2 regions of the Streptomyces sp. GD-15H genome follow, and region 1 is predicted to be linked to the other one. Evidence: riboswitches for the same ligand, from Rfam matches in the RefSeq annotation. Region 1 holds a riboswitch; the other holds the start of a gene.
What was found. Region 1 has a riboswitch for thiamine pyrophosphate ahead of thiC (phosphomethylpyrimidine synthase ThiC). Riboswitches for the same ligand answer to the same signal wherever they lie in the genome.
Positions count from the first base shown of each region.

Region 1 (7,662 bases):
TCTCTCCCCCGAGAGCTGAGCGGCGGTCTCGGGGTTCCCTAGGGGACCGGTCAGGGGAGGACGAGGGATCCGAGGGCCCCGGTGGGACTCCTGGCGCCCTAGCATCGAGCGCAGGACATCATTCACGCGACCCGGCACGAGACGGGCGGAGAGGTAAGGACGAAGGCGATGCGAGAGATCTTCACGGGACTGCCGTGGTGGGTGAAGTGGATCGCGGTGCCGGTCATCGCCCTGGTCGTGTTCGGGGGGCTGATAGTGAGCGTGGTCGGCTTCGTGATCGAGCTGCTCTTCAAGGTGCTGGTGTTCGCGGCCCTGGTCGGCGGAGTCATCTACGTCGTACGGAAGTTCACGTCGAGTTCGTCGTCGCGCGGCGACTGGTGAGCCCCACGGGGAGCCGGTGAAGCGGTAACGGGCGACACCGGTTCCCTCGCGCGGGGGAAGTTTCCCGGACGGACCGTCCGTGTGCGGTGACAGACGGTTAGAGTCCGGAACGCCATGCGGGGACAATCCCCGCGAGCGGCGTACACCCCCACCCGTGTTCCCCCGCACGGGCTGCCCCCTCGCTTCGGGAGTGACCCTTGGCCACGGCTGACACCGGCACCGCACATCTGCCCGCCGTTCCCTGCCAGCCCCATGCGCGGGCAGTCTCCGAACCGGCGCCCACCGCCACCCTCATCGGATCCGTGCAGCGCGCGATGCGTCTACTGGAATCCGTCGCCGGACATGAGTACGGAGCCCCGGCCAAACAGTTGGCCCGCGAGACCGGACTGGCCCTTCCCACGACGTACCACCTGCTGCGCACCCTTGTGCACGAGGGCTATCTGCGCCGTGACAAAGGGCTGTTCTTCCTCGGCGACGCAGCCGAGCGGCTGAGGAGCAGCGGGGCCCCGCAGAAACGTCGCAGCACGGTCGTCGACGCGCTCGCGCGGTGGCGTGACGCGATCGGGGCTCCCGTGTACTACGCGGTATACCGCGAGGGTGAGGTCGACCTCGTGTGCGTCTCCGACACTCCGGGCAATCCCGCGGTCCAGGAATGGGCCGACTTCCGGGAGACCGGCCACGCGCACGCCATCGGGCAGTGCCTGCTGTCCCAGCTCGACGAGGCCGCCCGCCGCGACCACCTCGACCGCTTCCCCGTGCAGCCCGTCACGCCGTACACCGTGCGCGACGGGCACAGTCTTCTCCGGCGCCTGGACCGGACCCGGCGCATGGAACCGGTGATCGAGCGCCAGGAATACGCCTTGGGCACGGTATGCGCGGCCATCCCGATCACGGCCGGCGCCACGGCCGCGACCATTGCCCTCTCCCTGCCCGCACATCAGGCCCACCGGCTGCTCCCCGCCGCGCAGCAACTGCAGGCGGAAGTGGGCCGTCTCCTCGGGCCGTTGGCACTCTCTATCACCATCTGAAAACTCACTCCTTGTGATTCACCGTGTACGTTGAGCAAGATTCCCCTAGTGTCAGGGGTCCATTCCCGGCCGGTCCGCAGCTAATGACGGGGTAGGCGATGCGCGAGTCCGTACAGGCAGAGGTCATGATGAGCTTTCTCGTGTCGGAGGAGCTGTCCTTCCGCATCCCGGTGGAGCTTCGCTACGACACCTGTGATCCCTACGCCGTGCGGCTGACCTTCCATCTGCCCGGTGACGCGCCTGTGACCTGGGCGTTCGGCCGGGAGTTGCTGATCGACGGCGTCGGCAGGCCGTGCGGTGAGGGCGACGTGCGGGTCTCGCCGGTCGAGCCCGACGCACTGGGCGAGGTGCTGATCCGGCTTCAGGTCGGTGGCGACCACGCGTTGTTCCGTTCGTCGACGGCGCCACTCGTGGCCTTTCTCGACCGCACCGACAAGCTGGTACCGCTGGGCCAGGAGGGAGCGCTCGCCGACTTCGACGCTCATCTCGACGACGCGCTGGACCGCATCCTGGCGGAGCAGAGCGCCGGGTAAAGGGTTCCGCCACTCGGGCAGTCGGTGGCGGAACCGTTCACCGTGTTCCGCCACATCGGTGCAGGAACACTTCCGCACCGGTGGACGAGCCGCCCGGATGGGCCGGTTGCCCGGAGGCGGGGCTGCAGCCGGTCATGTGTCGGCAGCAGGATGTCCGGCGCCGCGCCGTGACGGGGTCAGCGCTTCCGGCGCCTGCCCTTCCCACCGCGCGCCGGAGCCGCCCGGACGCCCTCCCCGGGGGTCTGCGCCGCCGCGCGGTCGGCCGAGACCACCAGGGCGGCCAGAGCTGTGGTGACCGGCACCGCGGCCACCAGGCCGATCGAGCCGACCAGCGTGCGCACGATCTCCTCCGCGACCAGCTCGCTGTTGGCGACCGTCCCCAGCACCTGCTCTGCGCGATGGAGAACAGCAGCAGCAACGGCAACGCGGCGCCCGCGTAGGCGAGGACGAGGGTGTTGACCACGGACGCGATGTGGTCGCGGCCGATGCGGATGCCCGCGCGGTACAGCCCCCGCCAGCCCATCGATGGGTTGGCCTCGTGCAACTCCCAGACGGCCGATGTCTGTGTGACCGTCACATCGTCGAGCACACCGAGCGACCCGATGATGACGCCGGCCAGCAGCAGACCGCTCATGTCGATGTCGGGGTACAGGCCGTGGATCAGTCCGGTGTTGTCGTCGGTGTTGCCGGTCAGCGCGGCCCAGTCGATGAAGACCGAGCCCAGAATGCCGATCAGCAGCAACGAGACCAGAGTGCCGAGCACCGCCACGGAGGTGCGTGCCGACAGCCCGTGACAGAGATACAGGGCCTGCAGCATGATGGCGCTCGCCCCCACCACCGCCACGACCAGCGGGTTCGAGCCCTGCAGAATGGCGGGCAGGATGAAGAAGTTCAGCACGAGGAAGCTGACCGCCAGCGCGACCAGTGCCATCACACCGCGCAGCCGCCCGACGGCCACGACGGCGACCGCGAAGATGCCGGCGAGCAGGGTCATGGGGAGACGCCGGTTCACGTCGGCGACCGAGTACTGCAGATCCTTCGGAGCGGAAGGTTCGTAGGCGACCACGACCTCCTGGCCCTCGCTCAGCTGACGGGACTGGTCCGGCTGCACGATCTCGGTGAACGTGCGGCCCTGGTCCTCGCCGCTGTCGACCCGGATCGTCGCTCTCTTGCACGTGCCGTCCGCCTGCTGTTGCGCGGAGGAGCCCTCGGCTGTCGAGGTGTCGCCGGTCGGGACGCCTCCAGAGGCGTTGACGGACGAGCAACTCACCTCGACCACCTTGGTGACCGTGGCCTGCTGCGTCTCCCGGTCGAAACCGACGCCGGTGCGCTCGTGTCCCGGTGCGCCGCCCGGCCACAGCACGACGAGGCCGACCAGCACCGCTGCGGTGAACGGGATGAGGACCGCCGCGATGACCTTGCGCAGGTGCTTCGAGACGGGGGCGGCGGGGCCGTGGCTGTGACTGTGCCCGTGCGAGTGGCCGTGTCCGCCGCCGGAGTCCGGACCGTGATCGTGTCTGTTGTCGCCCGGAGGGGGGCCGCCGTGGCCACCGCCGTTCGGGCCGCGGTCGCGGTCGCCACCGCCCGGGTCCGGACCCCGGCCATGACCGCGGGCTTGTCCCACCCCCTGTCCCTGGCTCGGGTGGCCCGCGCCGGGCCCGGGAGCCCGGCCGGGATGCCCGGACCCGGGGCCTTGCGGCCCGGGATCTCCGCGGCCGGGCAGGTGGCCCTGGGGTGCCGGTGCCGCCGGTGCCTCGCCGGGGCCGCGCCCGTGTCCGAACCAGTCTCCGGAACCGGGGCCGTCTCCCTGGCCGTCTCCACGGCCCGTGCCGTCGCCGACTGCGGGCCCTCTGCCACGGCCGCCGCCGTCTCGAGCGCCGGAGCCGCGGGGTGGTTCGGGCGGTGGGTACGAGGGATGTTGCGTCGAGGTCACCGCCCGATCATCGCAAGAACAACGAGGGCCCTCTGTTCACCGCGCCAGAATGGACGCTAGCGTGGGGGCATCTTTTGTCCACGCGGGAGCTCGGAGCACCGGGCTGAGAGGGCGCTGACCTCCGTCCCAGCGGCGTTTCACATGAAACATCCCTGTTGTCCGAGTGATGTTTCACACGGAACGCCGACCGACGGAAACCGCTGCGTCGACCGCTGAACCTGTTACCGGGTAATGCCGGCGTAGGGAGTAGGTCTCATGACCAACAAGGACGCACGCACGCACGCCTCCACGCAGAGCCCGACGGAGACGTCGGAGCAGGAGGCGGCCGGGAAGTCCATCGGCTGGCACAAGGCGTACGTCGAGGGCACACGCCCCGATCTACGGGTGCCGGTACGTCAGGTGCACCTCACCAACGGCCAGTCGGTCACGCTGTACGACACATCGGGCCCGTACACCGACCCCTTGGTCGACACCGATGTGCGCAGAGGGCTGGTGCCGCTGCGGGAGAACTGGATTGCCGCGCGCGGCGACACCGAGGAGTACGCGGGCCGTCCCGTCCGTCCCGAGGACGACGGGATCAGGCACACCTCGCCGCGCGGCGGCCTGCGCAACCTCGACGCGGTGTTCCCGGGCCGGCCCCGTCAGCCCCGCCGGGGCCGCGCGGGCGGGGCGGTCACGCAGCTGGCGTACGCACGCCGCGGCGAGATCACGCCCGAGATGGAGTACGTGGCCATCCGGGAGAACGTATCGCCGGAGGTCGTCCGTGAGGAGATCGCGGCAGGCCGCGCGGTGCTGCCCGCCAACGTCAACCATCCGGAGATCGAGCCGATGATCATCGGCAAGCGGTTCCTGGTGAAGGTCAACGCCAACATCGGCAACTCCGCGGTGACCTCCTCCATCGAGGAGGAGGTGGAGAAGATGACCTGGGCGACTCGCTGGGGCGCCGACACGGTCATGGATCTGTCCACCGGCCGCAATATCCACACCACCCGGGAGTGGGTGCTGCGCAACTCCCCTGTTCCCATCGGCACCGTGCCGCTCTACCAGGCGCTGGAGAAGGTCGACGGCAGGGCCGAGGAACTGACCTGGGAGATCTACAAGGACACGGTCGTCGAGCAGGCCGAGCAGGGCGTGGACTACATGACGGTTCATGCGGGCGTACGGCTGGCGTACGTGCCGCTCACCGCCAACCGCAAGACGGGCATCGTCTCGCGCGGTGGCTCGATCATGGCGGCGTGGTGTCTGGCGCACCACAAGGAGTCGTTCCTGTACGAGAACTTCGAGGAACTCTGCGAGATCCTCGCGACGTACGACGTCACGTACTCGCTTGGCGACGGGCTCCGGCCGGGGTCGATCGCGGACGCCAACGACCAGGCCCAGTTCGCTGAGTTGCGCACACTCGGGGAACTCAACCGGACCGCGAAGCGTTTGAATGTGCAGACCATGATCGAGGGCCCGGGGCATGTCCCGATGCACAAGATCAAGGAGAACATCGACCTTCAGCAGGAGATCTGCGATGAAGCCCCGTTCTATACGCTCGGCCCGCTGACGACGGACGTCGCGCCCGCGTACGACCACATCACCTCCGGTATCGGTGCCGCCATGATCGCCTGGTGGGGCACCGCCATGCTCTGTTACGTCACGCCCAAGGAGCATCTCGGCCTGCCCGACCGTGACGACGTCAAGACCGGCGTCATCACCTACAAGATTGCCGCACATGCCGCCGACCTCGCCAAGGGACACCCGGGTGCGCAGGAGTGGGACGACGCACTGTCCGACGCGCGCTTCGAGTTCCGGTGGGAGGACCAGTTCAACCTCGCCCTCGACCCGGACACGGCAAGGGAGTTCCACGACGAGACCCTTCCGGCAGAGCCCGCCAAGACCGCGCACTTCTGCTCGATGTGCGGGCCGAAGTTCTGCTCCATGAAGATCAGCCAGAGCATCACGGAGCGGTTCGGCGGTGCCTCGCCGCAGGGTGCCTCGGCCGAGGAGATCGCCGAGGGGATGCTGCAGAAGTCGAAGGAGTTCGCGGAGGCGGGCAACCGTGTGTACCTGCCGCTGACGGACTGAACTGACTGAACGGGCGAGGGGCGGGTCGTTCGGGCCCGCCCCTCTCGCCGCTCGTGGGGACGGATCGGCAGACTGGATGCCATGACAGCGCAATCAATGAGCAAGGGGTCCAACCTTCCCGGCGATGCCCCGGTGGTGCGCGTCGAACTCGCTTGGACCGCCGGGGCCGGCGTGCCCGACATCGACGCGTCGGCTCTCCTGCTCACGGAGGCCGGACGGGTGCGGGACGACGGCGACTTCGTCTTCTACAACCAGCCGCGGCACGCCTCCAGCGCCGTGACGCATCTGGGAAAGCGGAGCGCCGTCGGAGCCGCGACCGACACGGTCGAGGTCGACCTGCGCCTGCTGGAGCCGGCCGTCGAGCGGATCGCGCTGTGCGCATCATCCGACGGCGGGACCTTCGGCCAGGTGCCGGGGCTGGTGCTCAGGCTGCTCGACGCCGGGGAGGGAACCGAAATCGCCCGGTTCGACATGGTGGCCGGCACGGAGACCGCGTTCATCGGTGGCGAGCTGTACCGACGCCAGGGGAAGTGGAAGTTCCGCGCGGTGGGCCAGGGGTACGCCTCTGGGCTCGCGGGGCTGGCCACTGACTTCGGTATCACCGTGGACGACGCTCCCCGGCGGCCCCCACCGCCGTGCCTCCGGTCGTCGCGCCCCCCGTCACGCCTGCCGCCTCCGCTCCGGTACCTCCCGCTCCGGCTGTTCCACCGGCCGCTCCGCGTCTCACCAAGGGGGAGGAGCGGCTGCCCGTGGACATGCGCAAGCGGCTGTCGCTGCGCAAGGAGCAGGTGGCCGTCAGTCTGCGCAAGCACGGGGCCGCCGAGATCACCGCGCGCGTCATCCTCGTCCTGGACGCCTCCGGCTCCATGTCACCCCAGTACTCCAAGGGAGTCGTGGCGGACGTCGTCGAGCGCATGGCCGCGGTCGCCGCGCAGTTGGACGACGACGGTGAGATGCAGGCCTGGACGTTCGCCTCGCATCCGGCACGGCTGCCGGACCTGCGGCTGGGCGAGCTTCCCGACTGGCTCCGGCTGCACGTGCGGGTGGGGGAGATGAGCCTCTTCCGGCGAGGGCGGAAGAAGGGCCTGGACCCGAGCCAGGTCGACATGCGGGAGGTCGGCATCCAGAACGAGGAACAGAAGGTCATCGCCGAGGTCCGCTCGTTCGTCGGGAGCAACCCCGCGGCGGCCCCGACGCTCGTGCTGTTCTTCTCCGACGGCGGGGTCTACCGGAACGCCGAGATCGAGCGGGAGCTCCGCGAAGCGGTGGAGGAACCCATCTTCTGGCAGTTCGTGGGGCTCGGACGATCGAACTACGGCGTGCTGGAACGATTCGACACGCTGCCCGGACGCCGCGTCGACAACGTAGGGTTCTTCGCCGTCGACGACATCAGCACCGTGCCGGACCCGGAGTTGTACGACCGTCTGCTGTCCGAGTTCCCGCTGTGGATCACAGCTGCGGGCCGGGCGGGCATTCTTTGACCAGGGACATGCTCTGGCCCGGGCATGCACTGACCCGGACCCGGGCATGCTCCGGCCCGGGCAGGACCGGATCCGGTCATGACCTGACCGGGGTGCCCGGCTCACGCCCCCGTCGCGGAGTCTCTCGAGAGGGCTCCGTCGGGGAGGGAGCGCGCTGGCGACTCGGGTACCCGGGCCGGTACTTCGGCCATTCGACCCCTCCTACTCCGGCTGGTGGTCCGGTCCCCCGAAGTCCG
Region 1 covers NZ_CP149447.1:4,395,931-4,403,592, forward strand. Annotated here, with positions in the region: partial or broken gene WJ438_RS20685 (cupin domain-containing protein) at 1-17, shown strand, start outside; gene WJ438_RS20690 (DUF5326 family protein) at 169-381, shown strand; gene WJ438_RS20695 (IclR family transcriptional regulator C-terminal domain-containing protein) at 684-1,409, shown strand; gene WJ438_RS20700 (SsgA family sporulation/cell division regulator) at 1,508-1,942, shown strand; partial or broken gene WJ438_RS20705 (YibE/F family protein) at 2,119-3,566, opposite strand; TPP riboswitch at 3,948-4,138, shown strand; gene thiC (phosphomethylpyrimidine synthase ThiC) at 4,131-5,945, shown strand; partial or broken gene WJ438_RS20715 (VWA domain-containing protein) at 6,027-7,426, shown strand; gene WJ438_RS20720 (hypothetical protein) at 7,628-7,662, opposite strand, start outside.

Region 2 (7,662 bases), 2.0 Mb from region 1:
CCGAGTCGGTGCCGCGGATACGGGCACCCGCCTCCGGATCCGTGCTGATCACCGTGCCCCGCTTCACGGTGTCGCTGTACGCCTCCCTGACCTGGCCGACGCCCAGTCCGGCGTCCGCCAGCCGCTCCCGGGCCTCCTTCTCGGTCTTCGCCAGCAGCGGCGGGACCTCGGTGAACTGGCCGGAGTTGATGTACCACAGGCCTGCCCCGGCGCCGAGCACCAGCAGCACGGCGACGACGATCGCCATCGGGCCGCGCCGCAGCAGCGGACCCCGCAGCGACGCACCGCGCCGGGGCGGCGGTGGCGCCGGGGACTGGAGCCGGCTGGTGTGGTGGTCCTCGTCGACGGGCAGCGGGCGGGATGGGGGTCCCCCCGCGTGAGCGAAGCCGAGCGTGGGGGACGTCAGCGCGCGCGGGATGACGCTCGTACGGTGCTCTGCGCCCTGGACGTGCTGGTGCTCCGACGTCAGCGCCTGCGGCGGCATCGCGTCCAGCTGCTCGGCGTCGAGCCCGCCGCGCGCCTCGCGGACCTGCGCGAGGAGCGCCACCGCGTCGTACGGGCGGACCTCCGGGTTGCGCGCGGTCGCCGACGCGACCAGCTCGTCCAGCGCGTACGCCATACCGGGTACGGCGACCGACGGGGGCGGCACGTCGTCGTGCAGATGCTTGTAGAGCACGATCGCGGGGGAGTCGCCGTCGTGCGGCTTCTCACCGGTCAGCATCTCGTACAGCAGGATGCCGCACGCGTAGACGTCCACGCGGGGGGCGGCGGTACCGCTCTCGATCTGCTCCGGCGCCAGGTACGAGACCGTACCCAGCACGGTGCCGGTGGTGTTCGTCACCGTGTCCACGGCCCGGACCAGCCCGAAGTCGGCGACTTTGACCCGGCCGTCGTCCCCGATCAGCACGTTCTCCGGCTTCATGTCCCGGTGCACGAACCCGGCCCGGTGCGCGGCGCCGAGCGCGGCCAGCATCGGCTCCAGGATGTCCAGCGCGGCCCGCGGCTGCAGCGCACCGCGCTCGCGCAGCACGTCACGCAGGGTGCAGCCGGCGACGTACTCCATCGCCAGGTAGACGTACGCCCCGTCGGTGCCCTGGTCGAAGACCTGGACCACGTTCGGATGGGCCAACCGGGCGACCGACTTCGCCTCGCGGATGAACCGCTCGACGAAGGAGCCGTCGGCGGCGAGCGCCGGGTGCATCACCTTGAGCGCGAGCACGCGGTCCAGACGGGTGTCCACGGCCCGGTAGACCGTGGCCATCCCGCCGACCGCGATACGCGCCTCGACGCGATACCGGCCGTCGAGCAGCTGCCCGACCAGAGGGTCCTGAAGGGTCGTGTCCACGCAGGGGAGTCTACGAGGAGCCGCCGACGGCGCCGACCGGATCGGTCCGGACCGGGGCGCGACTGCAGCCGACCTGTGACGCAACCCACGGAGGGACGCTCCGCGGCCGCCGACGGTGCTCGGCCCCCATGAGGAGCCCCCGCCTCTCGACCGGCTGGAAACGGATGGTGCGCAGGTGGGAGGACCTCTCAGAACGCCGGCCGCTCCGGATCCAGCACGGCAAGGCCCTCCGCAGGAGAAGACGCCTCGGCGAAGTGCCGTCGTGGAATCCGCCCCGCCCGCCGGGCCAGCCGTCCCGCCTCGACCGCGCTCCGCATGGCGACGGCCATCAGTACCGGCTCCTGCGCCCGGGTCACCGCCGAGGCGAGCATCACACCCGCGCACCCCAGCTCCATCGCCAGCGCCGCGTCCGACGCCGTACCGGCGCCCGCGTCCAGGATCACCGGCACGCGCGCGTGCTGCGTGATCAGCTCGAAGTTGTGCGGGTTGCGGATGCCGAGCCCCGACCCGATCGGCGACCCGAGCGGCATGATCGCCGCACAGCCGGCGTCCTCCAGCTTCCGCGCCAGCACCGGATCGTCGTTGGTGTACGGCAGCACCGTGAACCCGTCGTCGACCAGGGTCTCGGCCGCCTCCAGCAGTTCGATGGGGTCCGGCAGCAGGGTGCGCTCGTCGGCGATGACCTCCAGCTTGACCAGGTCGGTGCCGAGCGCCTCCCGCGCGAGACGGGCGGTGAGCACCGCCTCCCCCGCGGTGAAACAGCCGGCCGTGTTCGGCAGCACCCGGATGTCCAGCCTGTCCAGTACCGAGAGTACGGAGCCGTGCACCGAGGGGTTCACCCGCCGCATCGCGACGGTCGTCAGCTCGGTCCCGGACGCCACCAACGCCCGCTCCAGCACCTCGAGGCTGGGCGCCCCGCCGGTGCCCATGATCAGACGGGACGTGAAGGACGTACCGCCGAGGACGAACGGATCGTCGGCCATGATCAGCCTCCCTGCACGGCGGTCAGGACTTCCACCCGATCCCCCCGGCGAGGGGCGTGAGCGGCCACTGCGCGCGCGGGACGACCGTTTCGTTGAGGGCGGCGGCCACCCCGGAGTGAGCCTCGGTCAGCGTGCCGACCAGCGCGTCGAGCGCCGTGCCGGGAGCCACCTCGCGAGGCTCTCCGTTGACCGAGACCATGACCGGGGCATGCGTAGCGGTGTTCGCCGAAGTGTTCACAGGAGTGTTCATACGGGCTGCTCCGTGAGTGCGGCGGCGGTCGTGGTGAACCGCCGGGGGATGAAGGGGCGGGCCTCCGCCGGGAGTTCACCGGTGGCCAGGAACTCCGCCAGGGCGTCGCCGGTGACCGGAGTGAGCAGCACACCGTTGCGGTAGTGCCCGGTCGCCAGGACCAGCCCCGCCAGCCCGGACGGGCCGAGCAGGGGCGCGTTGTCGGGGGTGCCGGGGCGCAGCCCGGCCCGGGTCTCGGTGAGCGGCAGCTCGGTGATGCCGGGGACCAGTTCGTGGGCGTCGCGCAGCAGCTCGTACACCCCGCCCGCGGTGACGGTCGTGTCCCAGCCCTGCTCCTCACTGGTCGCCCCGATCACCAGCTCCCCGCTCTCACGCGGCACCAGGTACACATGGCTGCCCCGCACCACCGCCCGCACCGTACGGCTCAGGAACGGACCGAACCGGTCGGGCATCGCCAGCCGGACCACCTGCCCCTTCACGGGACGTACGGGAGGCAGCAGGTCCGCGGGGATGCCCGCGAGCCGCCCGCTGAGGCTGCCTCCGGCGAGCACCACCTGCCCGGCGGCCAGCCCGGTGCCGTCGGCGGTGACCACGCCCGTGGCCCGCTCCCCGGAGACGGTGAGCCGGTCGGCCCACGCGCGGTGCAGGACCACGCCCGCCCGCTCGCAGGCGGTCACCAGTGCCGCCGCCAGTCGCCTGGGGTCGATCTGGTGGTCGCCGTCCACCCGCAGCCCGCCGCGCACACCGGGTGCGAGCATCGGCTCGAGGCGTCGGCACTCCCGCCCCGACAGCCACTGCGCGTCGAGCCCCGACTGCTGTTGCAGGGAGTGCAGTTCGCGCAGATGGGCGCGGTCGTCGGCGTCCAGCGCGACCGCGAGCGTGCCGCACCTGCGGTAGCCGAGGTCGTGGCCGGTGGCCTCGGTGAGCTCGGCCGCGAAGTCGGGGTAGCGGAGCGCGGAGGCGAGGTTCAGACCGAGCAGAGCCTGCTCTCCGTAGTGCAGTTCCGTGACGGCGGCCAGCATCCCGGCGGCCACCTGGGCGGCGCCACCGCCCGGCTCGGGGTCCAGCACGGTCGTGGCCAGCCCGCGCTGCGCGGACCGCCAGGCCGTGACCAGACCGATGATGCCGCCCCCGACGACGAGGACATCGGGGGGCGCTGCGAGGTGTGTGTGGGCGGCATGGGCGTCCAGCCCCTCCCTTCGCCGGCATGACCCGGATCAGGTTCATACGGTCGGAGGCCGCAGCCTCCCTCTCAGCCCGGTGCGTCCGGGCTCCCGCGAGTGTCTTACGTTGGCCACCCTAGCCCGCGTATCAACGAACGTGTAGGGAGCCTTCGCATGGCCGGTTCGCTCGACGGTCTCGTCCTCGCCCCCGTCGCCGACCAGGCGCCGGGCCAGGTCGGCACCCGCACCCGGTTCGCCTACCACGAGCAGGACGGCGCGATCCGGGCCGAGTACGCGGGCGGTGACGTCGTACGCGGGTACCTGGTGGGCACCCGCGAGGAAGACCGGCTGGACTTCCGATACGTGCAGCTCAAGCGGGACGGCAGCACGTCCTCGGGGCACTGTGTGTCGACGGTCGTGGAGCTGCCCGACGGGCGGCTGCGGCTGGAGGAGAACTGGGAGTGGGAGTCGCAGCCGGGCAGCGGGACCAGCGTGGTGGAGCAGCTCATGGGCCCCGGGGACTGACTGACCGATGGTCAGGTGTCTATGGTGATCAGGTGAGCGAGCAGACGCAGGAACGGGGACCGTCCGAGCCACGGCGCGTGGTGGTGACGGGGGCCGGAATGGCCGGTGTGCAGACCGCCGTCGCCCTCCGGGAGCAGGGATTCACCGGCACCGTGACGCTGATCGGCGCCGAACCCCACCAGCCGTACGACCGGCCGCCCCTGTCCAAGGCGGTGCTGCTCGGCAAGGCGGAGGACTCCGCCTTCGACGTCGACTTCGAGGCGCTCGGCATCGAGCTGCGGCTCGGCTGCGAGGTGCTTGGGCTGCGCCCCGCCGACCACGAACTGGACACGGAGGCCGGGCCGGTCCCCTACGACGTCCTGGTTGTCGCGACCGGCGCCGAACCGGTCCGGCTGCCGGGTGCGGACGGGGTTCCGGGCGTCCACCTACTGCGCACCCTGGACGACGTCGAACGGTTGCGGCCGGTGCTCGCGCGCCGGCAGGACATCGTGGTCGTCGGCGCCGGCTGGATCGGCGCGGAGTTCGCCACGGCGGCGCGCGAGGCGGGCTGCGCGGTCACCGTCGTGGAGGCCGCCGGCCGGCCGCTGGCCGAGGCACTGCCCGCCGAGGTGGCCGCCCCGATGACCGCCTGGTACGGCGACGCCGGAGTGGCGCTGCGGACGCACGCGCGCGTGGAGCGCGTCGAGCCCGGCGCGGTGGTGCTGGACGACGGCTCGCGACTGCCCGCGGGCGCCGTCGTCGTCGGGATCGGGGCCCGTCCCGCCACCGCCTGGCTGGCCGGCTCCGGAGTCGAGCTCGGCGAGCGCGGTGACGTGGTCGCCGACCCGCACCTGATGACCTCCGTGCCGGACGTGTACGCGGTCGGCGACTGCGCGTCCTTCCCCTCGGGGCGGTACGGCGAACGCCTGCTGGTGCACCACTGGGACAACGCCCTGCAGGGCCCGCGCACGGTCGCGGCGAACATCCTCGGGGCGGCCACCGGCGAACCCCCGGCGGTGTACGACCCGGTGCCGTACTTCTGGTCCGAGCAGTTCGGGCGCTTCGTCCAGTACGCCGGACATCACGCGGACGCCGACCGGACGGTGTGGCGCGGGGACGCCGACGGGCCGGCCTGGACGGTCTGCTGGCTCCGCGACTCCCGGCTGGTCGCGCTGCTGGCGGTGGGCCGCCCCCGCGACCTGGCCCAGGGACGCCGGCTGATCGAGGCGGGCACGGTGATGGACGCGGAACTGCTGGCCGACCCGGCGAGGCCGCTGAAGTCGGCGAAGGGGTGAATCCCGGCCCCTCGGGCCGACACGTCCGTCCAGGGTGATCCGCCGGACGGGCCCCAGGTGGAGGGGCTCGGCTTCCGACTGTCGGTGCCAGATGGCACGCTTGTCCCGTGACCGAGATTGACGCAAAGATCGATGCTCTCGTCCCCGCCTGGCTCACCCTGCCCGACATCGCCGAGATGCTCGGCGTCGAGGTGACGCGCGTCCGGCAGCTGGTCAAGGAGGGCCAGCTCATCGCCGTACGCCGAGGTGAGAACCGCGCACTGCACGTCCCCGCCGCCTTCATCGACGAGGACAAGGTTGTCAAGGGCCTCTCCGGGACCCTGACGCTCCTGCGGGACGACGGCTTCACGGACGAAGAGATGCTGGAATGGCTCTTCACCCCTGACGAGAGCCTGCCGGGCACGCCCGCGCAGGCGCTGAGCGAGAACCGTGGCACGGAGGTGAAGCGCCGCGCCCAGGCGCTCGCCGTCTGACCCCACGACGAGACACCCGGACCCGTACCCGCATCGGGACGGGACCCGCATCCGGTTCTGAACCGTCGCCCGGCGCCGCTGTCCCAGGGTGCCGGGCCCGGACCCGCGACCGTCCGGCACCCCGTGCCGGCGCCGTCGTGGGCCGCGCTCCACCCGGTCCCGGGTCCGCCCCGGTCCGGCCGCCACCGACACACGGGGGGACACCCGCATGTCAGTTACTGCCGCAGGCACCACCGCGCGCGCCCGGCTCTCCGACGCCCTGGTCTATCTCTGCACCGACGCCCGCAAGCGGCAGGGCGATCTCGCGGAGTTCCTGGACGCGGTCCTGGCCGGTGGCGTCGACATCGTGCAGCTGAGGGACAAGGGCATGGAGGCCGGGGAGGAGCTGGAGCACCTGGCGGTCCTCGCGGACGCCTGTGCCCGGCACGGCAAGCTGCTCGCGGTGAACGACCGTGCGGACGTCGCCCACGCCGCCGGCGCCGACGTACTGCACCTCGGCCAGGGCGACCTCCCCGTGCCCGCGGCCCGAGCCGTCCTTGGCGAGGACGTCCTGATCGGCCGCTCCACGCACGCCGAGTCCGAGGCCGCCGCGGCGGCCGTGCAGGAGGGCGTGGACTACTTCTGCACCGGCCCCTGCTGGCCCACCCCCACCAAGCCCGGCCGCCACGCCCCCGGCCTCGGCCTGGTCCGGTACGCCGCCGCCCTCGGCACCGAGCGCCCCTGGTTCGCCATCGGCGGCATCGACCTCGGCAACCTCGACGAGGTACTGGAGGCCGGTGCCCGCCGGGTCGTCGTCGTACGGGCCGTCACCGAGGCGGACGACCCGGGCGCGGCGGCGTCCGAGTTCGCGAAGCGGCTGCGACAGGCGCCCCCGGGCACCCGCCACTGACCGACTCCGGACCCGCCCCGGCGCCCCGGGCCCCCGCTCGGCGCAGTGCGTCCCAAGGGGTGGACAACAAGTCGGCAATTCCGGCAAATCCCCCGCATCCGGTTGGGGGACCGGCGCCCCCTGGCTAACCTGCCCATATGGCCCTTGGAACTGCATCCACCAGGACTGATCACGCGCGCACCGTGCGCGACATGCTCGCCGCCGGAGAGACGACGTACTCCTTCGAGTTCTGGGCCCCGAAAACGGAGAAGGGCGAACGGAACCTGTGGAACGCGCTCCGCAGGGTCGAGGCCGTGGCTCCCAGCTTCGTCTCCGTGACCTACGGCGCCGGCGGGTCCACCCGCGCGGGCACCGTGAAGGCCACCGAACAGATCGCCGGAGACACCACGCTCACCCCGGTCGCCCACCTCACCGCGGTCAACCACTCCGTCGCCGAACTGCGCAACATCATCGGCCAGTACGCCGACGCCGGCATCCGCAACATGCTCGCCGTGCGGGGCGACCCGCCCGGCGACCCGATGGCCGACTGGATCCCGCACCCGAAGGGGCTGACCTACGCCGCCGAACTCGTCCGGCTCATCAAGGAGTCGGGCGACTTCTGTGTCGGCGTCGCCGCCTTCCCGGAGATGCACCCCAGGTCGACCGAGTGGGACACGGACGTCGCGCACTTCGTCGACAAGTGCCGGGCGGGCGCCGACTACGCGATCACCCAGATGTTCTTCCACCCCGAGTCGTACCTGCGCCTGCGTGACCGAGTCGA
Region 2 covers NZ_CP149447.1:6,351,314-6,358,975, forward strand. Annotated here, with positions in the region: gene pknB (Stk1 family PASTA domain-containing Ser/Thr kinase) at 1-1,345, opposite strand, end outside; gene WJ438_RS29995 (thiazole synthase) at 1,534-2,328, opposite strand; partial or broken gene thiS (sulfur carrier protein ThiS) at 2,331-2,578, opposite strand; gene thiO (glycine oxidase ThiO) at 2,575-3,768, opposite strand; TPP riboswitch at 3,756-3,866, opposite strand; gene WJ438_RS30010 (hypothetical protein) at 3,916-4,266, shown strand; gene WJ438_RS30015 (NAD(P)/FAD-dependent oxidoreductase) at 4,299-5,540, shown strand; gene WJ438_RS30020 (Rv2175c family DNA-binding protein) at 5,648-6,013, shown strand; gene thiE (thiamine phosphate synthase) at 6,222-6,902, shown strand; gene metF (methylenetetrahydrofolate reductase [NAD(P)H]) at 7,040-7,662, shown strand, end outside.
Region 2: another riboswitch for thiamine pyrophosphate. It lies ahead of thiO (glycine oxidase ThiO); the one in region 1 lies ahead of thiC (phosphomethylpyrimidine synthase ThiC).